One region of the Pseudoflavonifractor sp. MCC625 genome, then DNA from elsewhere that is predicted to be linked to it. Evidence: riboswitches for the same ligand, from Rfam matches in the RefSeq annotation. Region 1 holds a riboswitch; the other holds the start of a gene.

Region 1 (4,106 bases):
TCCTCTTCAAAGGTGGCTACTGTCTCATCCATCACGTAGCGCACCACGTCCATGGGCTCCAGCTCTTCGTTGTCGTAGTTCTCTTCCATAAAGCCAAAGAGTTTCTCCACGAAATTCCAGGCTTTTTCACCAAAATCAAGCTCTTCCTTGATCGGAGTGATGGTGACGGTCGTCCCTTCCGGGAACGCACCCGCAGGCGCAGAAACATCTACGGTAACTCCGTCATAAGTCTCCGACGCTGTCAAAGCCCCTACTTCCTCCGGCGGCAACACTCCGCCAGGAATCTCCCCATCGGGGATCTCGGTCTCCACGGGAGGAGTGGGCTCCACGGGCTCCACAGGATCGGTGGGCTCCACAGGGTACACCGGGTCCACGCTGAAACCGGGGTCCACCTCGCCCGCCGTGGTAAGGGTATCCTCCCCACCCACGGTCGCCAGTGCGGGGGCCATCAGACCGACGGTCATACAACCGGCCAGCACAGCCGCCAACAGGCGTTTCTTCCAGTTATACATACTGCATCACACCTCTTTCCTTACGGAGTGACCGTCTCAGGCCAGCCCTGGACGTCCAGGACAGAGCCGTTTTCGGGAATCTCATTGTTCTTGACCTGAACGGCCTGGGCCTCCACATCGATATCGATGATGCAACCCTGATACTCGTTTCCGGCCTCAGCGGCGAAGGTGACCTCTGTGAAGGGGGTCACCGTCTCATTGACCGCCACGGCGGTGGGGTAGTAGTACCAGCCGTCCTGTTCTACCCACTTCTCCTTGTCCCAGTTGAAGGAGATTACGCGGTTATCCAAATCGGCGGCCTGATCCGCTGCGGTGACGCTCACATCCGCCCGCACCCGGAGCCAGTAGTCCTGATTGCCGGTATTCTTAATCTCTGCCACCTGATCTACGGTCTGGCTGGGGAGAATGCCGTCCAGCTGGCTGGTGCTCTCGCCCACCACAACACCGTTCACGGTTTCGGTCAGGGTCAGATCGACCGTGCCCATGGTGATCTTGTTTTCGGCCCTGCCATCGGTCACGAAATACGCCGCGGTTCCGATGCCCAGGATGGCCAGCAGGGACAGCGCAACGCCGCCCGCTGCGAGTCGTTTTTTCATGTCATCTCCCGCCTTTCCTCTTCACAAATTCAAATACGCTTTAGGGACGAATAGGAGTGCCTGGGGAAGCGGCACTCCCGTTCTGGTAGGGAATCCCAACAGGCAGTGCTGGGAACGTCCTTAGGGCGGCGGGGCGGGGAAATGCCCCGCCGCCCATATTCAATTCGATTCGGTACGGATGTACTAAAGGTTAGGGCGCGGGAGCAAAAGCAGTATTGAAGAACGCCTGCACGGTGGGCAGCTCTTCCGCGCTGATACCGTCTTCCATGTCTTTATAGCTGGTGAAAATGCCCTGCGCCTGTGCCGCATAAGCGGTCACCTTCACGTTGTATTCTGTCGCAGCATCACCATTGGTCAGCGTTGTGGGAACCACGATCTGGTCAAACAGAGCGTCGGTCTTATCGCCCTTATTCAGCGCTTTTGTATAGTAGAAGTAGCCGTCTCCGCCGTCAACCCAGTTGTCACCCAGCTTACCAGTGACATAGTCCGTGCGGTACTCCATCGGATCAATCTTCTCGTCCCACTCAACCTTAATGCGCACAACGCAGGGGTTGGCACCCGTGTTGGTGACCGTAGGATCCTTGGCCAGAGGCTCGCCAGGATAAGCCTCCTTTGCGTCGTTCGCGCCAGTGGCATCCCAGTTGGGCTCGGTCAGGTCGATGCCCACATTACCCACAGTAAAAACGTTGTCGGCCTCATCTTTGTCAGTAAAGTAAGCCAGGGTGGCGCCGCCGATGAGAGTCGCGCCCATGCAGGCCACGAGGCCGCCGGCAACCAGTTTCTTCTTCATGTTCATACGTCATGCTTCCTTTCTAAGTTTGTCACCATGTAGCAATAGCTAAAATTGTTCTAATAAATTAGCTTTTAAACTCAGTAGGCAGCTTGTTGAAGCCATCGTCCGCCTTAGCAGCGTCACCCTCACCGGTCAGACCGTCATACTGAATAGCGGCAGCCTGGAAGGAGAGAGTCGCCTTGTCGAGCTTAACACCATTTACCAGTGCATCCTCATCGGGGTCTACCGTGTTATTAGCAAGAATCCCCAGTTCGGCATTCTCCTCTGCAACCTTCCAATAGTAGTTCTCATGTCCCGCCAGCGGAGTCCAATTATTGGTATCTACAGTAGCGTCAAAGTATGTATCAAAGTCGCTACCCTTCACTACCTTCAGATAGACAATGCTCTTTTCGCTTCCATCATTCACCGTTACTTTGGCTTCTTTGGTAATATTGATACCGGGCGTGACGGTATACTGCTGACCAGTAAAGCCCTCACCCGCAGTCTTCCACTCCTCACCCTGTTTTTCCTGCAGCTTGATGCCTACGTTGCCGATGGTAAAGGTATTCTCGATAGTATCTGTCTTGGCAGTCAGCCAAGCCAGGGTGCCGCCCACGGCGACAGCTGCGGTCAGGGACAGGGCTGCGGTAGTAGCAGCAACTTTCTTCACGTTCATTGTGTTTGCTCCTTTCTCTTCTTAAAGAACATTGGTTGGTCTGGATCTTTGCGAGTACCGGGTCGAATCTATTTACTGCCTTTCGGCGTTCCCCCTGCGTCATCGGCCTTACCCGCTTTCTTGGCGGCGGCCTTCTTGTCCGAATCCTCGGCCCATTTCAGAATCTCCGGTGTGAAGAGCAGGATCAGCAACACGGCGATCACACTCCATCCCACATACATGCCCGGGGCGTGGGTGAGGAAATCGGTGAGGAAGCCCAGCTTTGGGATACAGAACTGGGGTACTCCGATCAGGTTCTCGAAAAGAACCGGGCTTCCGTCGGGACTGTCATTGGCATCCCCCTGCGTGCGGAACCAACCGTCGGTCTCATTGACTTCAATCACCCGGTGGGTGGCAACGGTCAGATCCTCATTCAAGACAAAGGTGATGGGGTCGCCCACCTTTACATCCTGTGGCTCCACATCCTTCACATAGATCAGGGAACCGGTGGGATAGGTCGGCTCCATACTTCCGCTGAGCACTACGTAGGGGGTCAACCCCACCAGACGTACGCCCACCAGAAGGACGGCCACGCCCACCACGATCACCGCCAGGATGGTGGTCAGGGTGTTCCAGAGGACTTTAACTGCTTTGGGCACTGCGCCCTCACCTCGCTTTCTCAGACTGGGAGACCGGGGGACCTTCCCGCCCGGAAGCTCACTTTCTGAATCCGAGTATAGCACCCTGCGGTCACAGAACGGTTACATTTCAAGGTTTGGATGTACATTTTTTATTTCTTTTAAATCGTTCTGTTTCCGCTGTTTTAGAGGTGAAAAAACAGCGCCGCAGACGAACTGTCTGCGGCGCGAACAGGATCCATTCCAGGAAAAGAGCTCAACGCATCGGCAGACCGAACGTCTTTGTCTGGGCAGCCGAACGAGCGTAGCGGCACATGGCCGTGTTAGCTTTCTAGCTTTGCGTCCCATGCTTTCACATGGTTTGCTCTTTTCCAACTTGTAAGCTTGCCGGAGCATGCTCTCCGGCGGGAGATCGCTTCTGTTACAGAGTATAGCACCCTTCGGTCACAAATCGGTTACATTTTAAAAATTTTTCCCGAAAGCCTTAAAGATATATTAAGAACTTCTGTAACGGTAACATTGTAGCACAAATAAATCGCAGATGCAAGTATGCTGGTTGTTTAGTATTCCTCCCATCCCCCTATTTTTCGACCGTCTCTTTATCCATTCTGCACAGTTTCTGCTGCCGGCATCCGAAAGCGGAACCGAATCTCCACCTGTTTTCCCTCCTCCACCAGCACCCGATCCACCAGGGAGAGCACGGCCGGGCGGGTCAGCGGTGCAAAGGTCAGGGTCTCCCGCACCCGCTCGGTCCACCAGGCCGGGTCGTTTCGTGGAGCCGGGGGGAGCGCGCTCAACCGGGCTTCCAGCTCCTCCCGCCGCCGCCGGTTTTCCAGGAGGAGCTCCTGAAATTCCGTCCGGGTGATCACCCCCTCCTCCTGATCCCGGTAGAGATGGACTGTCCGGCGGCGGCAGGCCTGGAGGGCCCGCTCC
Region 2 (4,106 bases), on a different contig from region 1:
AACATTGTTATTATACGCCATACTCTGCATGGTTCGCAACGTCTGGTTAATAGAAGATTTCACGTCCGCGATTGGCCGCGAACCAGCGGTCAAGTTCTGCTCGAATGGTGATGTAATCACGTCCAACTTTGGTGACGGGCAGAACACCGGCCCGCAGTAAGGCGTTGAGTTTTGACCGGCCGAACGGAAACAGTTCCAGCAGATCATTCTGTGATAAAATTTCGTAATCAAATGACATGTAAAACCTCCATGAAGTGCGAAACCGGAAGAATACACGCAAAGAAGCGGTATTCTTCCGGTTTTATAATGATTTATACTGTTACTGTCAGTCTATTCGGCCTCACCCCCGACTGCGGGAAGCACCAAGCGATCGGCGGCGTACCGATTCCACAGGAATTTCACCTATCCGTTGTCCGACCTCATTGCCTGCGACGTTTTCACGCTCGGACGGTGACTGGTCGGGAGTATCATTATCTTCCGCGCGGGTCATTGCCATGATAGGAGCCACCCACAGTTCACAGCTTTCCGCTGCAGCTCTCCGCGCCGAATTTGTACCTGATGCCTGAGTATGCGGTTGTCAAAGGACATTGGAAATATTTCCTCTTTTACTATAACGCCGAAATGTGGTCAATGGAATAGCCCCTGAAAAATATTTTTAATCATGCACAAGATTCAACTTCAGTTTTTGTGCGATATGCTAATATCTTATCAAAACGCCGGTAAAAACCGCTTTTGAGGTGAGGGGAGAGGAACGAAATCCGCGCCGCCCGCGTCTTTCCTCTCCCCCTGCTGCGGTTGATGGATAACTCCCTTGCGGCAGTTACCCACAGCCGCAGCACCCCCTCACCATTCTCGCGGCGGCGAGCGCAGAGAAAAAAACTTTGAAGTCTATAACAATAGACCCTCTCCGACGTAAGCAGTACACAATTTTAAACAAGTACTTGTTTAAGTATAAAAATATTTTTGTCGAAATTGACAAAGTAATAATTGACAAACACCCAGTAACTTAGTATAATTTGAATAGCAAAATAACCCAAACTCTTAGGAGAATGGCAGAAATGGCAAAACAGAGGAAACTCTGCGGCGCAAAGCTATAGGATCTAAACGATTGTCCAGCAATCGCATGACAGCCAGTTACCTAAACCAGTCCCCGCATTACGGGCGCAGTACTGTGTGGACTACTATCCATGCGGTACTGCGCCCTTTTTTTACTGTTTGGGCGCAAAAGAAAGGGAGCGATCGAAAAATGAAACGCACACGAATCAGCGTATTGCTTGTAATAGCCTTGCTGTTGCAGCTATACGCACCACTCACGGCAGGCGCAGTAGACTTTACGCCAAACCCACAGACGGAATATGCCAAACGATTTATTGCCGCCTGTGATGGACAGACATGGTTCATCAATGAGATTGAGCGTTTGCTGAACGCCCAGCAGCGCACACTGGATACCATCACCGGAGCGGAAGACCTTGTGGAAATCAAGAGCATTGGTCTAAAAGGTCAGAACATCACCGGACATATACCGGCTGCAATCGGGGAACTTAGTGAATTGCGGTATCTGTTCCTCTCGGATAATCATTTGAGCGGAGATATTCCGTCTGCGCTCTATACGCTCCCGAAACTGCAAAATGTAGACTTGGGCGGCAATGATTATGCAGGTGCGATTCCTTCCGAGTTTGGTACAATGCCCGCATTGAAAACGCTGGTTCTCAAAGATAACCAGTACACTGGTACGATACCGGACACGATTTTGAGCAATACCCAGATTGAGGTGCTGAACCTCATGGGAAATCAGTTGACCGGCGGTTTTCCTGCGGCAGTTGCCGGTATGAGCAGTCTGAAATACTTGAACCTTTCGGAAAATGCTATCGGCGGTACGATTCCCGACCTGTCCGCGCTAACTAATCTTATCTCGCTTTCGGCGTGGCAGTGCGGATTGACCGGCACGATTCCCGAAACACTGTACACGCTTTCCGGTTTGCAGATTTTAGACCTGTCCGAAAACAAGCTGGAAGGCGAAATCTCTGCCGGTATTGCTAATCTGGCAGACCTGCAATATCTCGCGCTGGACACGAATCCTCTGCGCGGTGTATTACCGGACGCATTTACGCATACCGCGTTGACCGAGATTCATTTGGAAAACACTTATCTGCGCGGTTTTGTTCCTGCTACGCTCAAAGCACGGCATGACGCAGGTGCAAAGGTGTATCTGAACAATAACTACATGACCGGCGCTGTCTTGAAGGATATGCCGAACAACACCGGAAACTTTACCGATGGTGCGGCAAGCGAACAGCACCAGCTTACCGGCACTCGTTCCACGGTTACGGTCAGCAAGGACGGCACGGTAAATCTGTATGCGCTGCTGCTGAACAAGTCGCTGACTACCGGCAGCACGGCAAAGGTGCTGCTTAGACCGGACGAGTATGTTGTGACCTTTGATGATACCAAGGTGCAGGTTACTGCGGATAGCAGCGGTATCTATGTGAAGGCTTTGACGGATATTCCGCTGAATACGAATTTCAGTATCACAATCCAAATCAAGGACAACACCGGCTCTGAATATTCCAAGGTAAAGCTGACCCTCACTACCGATGTTACCAGCGGTGGCGGCGGCGGTATCGGCGGCGGTGGCGGCGGCACACCTGCAACGCCCAAGGTAGAACACAAGCTGTATATCAACGGCTTTACCGATGGTATGTTCCATGCCGAACGCAATATCACCCGCGAACAGACCGCGAAAATGCTGATTGACGCGCTGGAAAAGGAAACTGCCGAACCGGAGCAATCCTCGTATACCGATGTTGCCAATAACCGCTGGTCGTATCGCTGGGTTGAAGCAGCGTCCAAGGAAGGCTACATGGTAGGCTATAACGGCGGCGTGTTCAAACCGGAATCTGCAATCACTCGTGCCGAGATGGCAACGGCCTTGTCGCGTATCGCAGCAAAGGAAGGCTTGATTATGACCAGCAGTACCAAGACCTTCTCTGATGTGGCAGACGGCAAATGGTACAGCAGCTATATTCGTCAAGCGGTGCAGTACGGCTTAATCAGCGGCTATACGGACGGCACCTTCCGACCGGAGCAGTACATCACCCGCGCTGAAACCGTAACGATGATAAACCGTATGCTCGGCAGAAACTATGAAACGGCAACCGAACTGCACAGCATGGCTTGTCCGTTCCCCGATGTCAGCCAGAGCAACTGGGCGTATGGCAACATCATGGAAGCCGCTATCACGCACAAGCACTGATAGAAAGAATTAGAAACGGAAGAACTCCTGAATAGTTGGAGGTAAACTTATGAAGAAAGCATTAGTCCGCAGAGTAGTTTCTCTGTTCCTGTGCTTTTGCATGGTGATTGGATTCGTGCCAATCATCGACGCACAGGCAGCAGAAATCAAAGGCGGCACATTCGACCCGCATACCGGTTATCTGGAACTGGAATTTGGGTATCAGCTTACACAGTATGTGAATATCAATGTCTATGTCCGCAGTCCTTCGGACGATGGATTGAAGAAAGAATTTGTCGGCTCGATTGTAGAGAATTACCTGCTCTCCGGTGCAAACGATGTTAAAGCATGGCTTCCCGAAGATTCACCGGACACTATGGTATCGCCCTACACACCGGCAACCAAAACGGACGGCGGTTTGGTAAAACTGTCCGAGGACGGCATTTATCAAGCAGACAAGAACTTTGCCGGTGAAGATATTGAGCCGGTAGCCATGATGAAGCACACGCTTATATGGGACGGCTCTCTCAATGGTATTCCGATTATCGGTCCGAACCTCGATGAAGATGTGTTTTATCTGACCGTAGAAATTGAACCGCTCGGCAGACCGGATAAGAATGTTGAGTGTACCGACAGTGATGATAGCCACACGCACGGTCAGAACTATACTTGGCCGCAGAAGCAGGAGAACGGCAAGAAAAAGTTTGCTGTCAGTACCGAACTGCTGGTAGACTACCGTGATTATGTTGTCGGTGAAGATGGCACGGCGGCGTTCCTCATGCTGAAAGGCAGTTTGTCCGATGAAGTACGCAAGAAACTGTACGAGCAGTTTGTCAGCGGCAGTCTGGCGTGCAATGAATTGACCGGTTTCCCC

Evidence for each region. A riboswitch is a leader RNA that binds a small molecule or an ion and turns the genes downstream of it on or off. The one in region 1 is predicted to bind cyclic di-GMP.
Region 2: linked by a shared signal. The riboswitch ahead of GPK94_RS05615 (S-layer homology domain-containing protein) and the one ahead of GPK94_RS04455 (signal peptidase I) in region 1 are both predicted to bind cyclic di-GMP.

What each region holds. Positions count from the first base shown of each region.
Region 1 is NZ_WQOJ01000011.1:63,360-67,465, forward strand. It holds gene GPK94_RS04435 (InlB B-repeat-containing protein) at 1-512, opposite strand, end outside; gene GPK94_RS04440 (TasA family protein) at 533-1,108, opposite strand; gene GPK94_RS04445 (TasA family protein) at 1,299-1,904, opposite strand; gene GPK94_RS04450 (SipW-dependent-type signal peptide-containing protein) at 1,966-2,556, opposite strand; gene GPK94_RS04455 (signal peptidase I) at 2,625-3,194, opposite strand; cyclic di-GMP riboswitch class I at 3,460-3,549, opposite strand; gene GPK94_RS04460 (recombinase family protein) at 3,773-4,106, opposite strand, start outside.
Region 2 is NZ_WQOJ01000014.1:197,268-201,373, reverse strand. It holds gene GPK94_RS05620 (helix-turn-helix domain-containing protein) at 47-238, opposite strand; cyclic di-GMP riboswitch class I at 1,051-1,142, shown strand; gene GPK94_RS05615 (S-layer homology domain-containing protein) at 1,247-3,253, shown strand; gene GPK94_RS05610 (DUF4474 domain-containing protein) at 3,303-4,106, shown strand, end outside.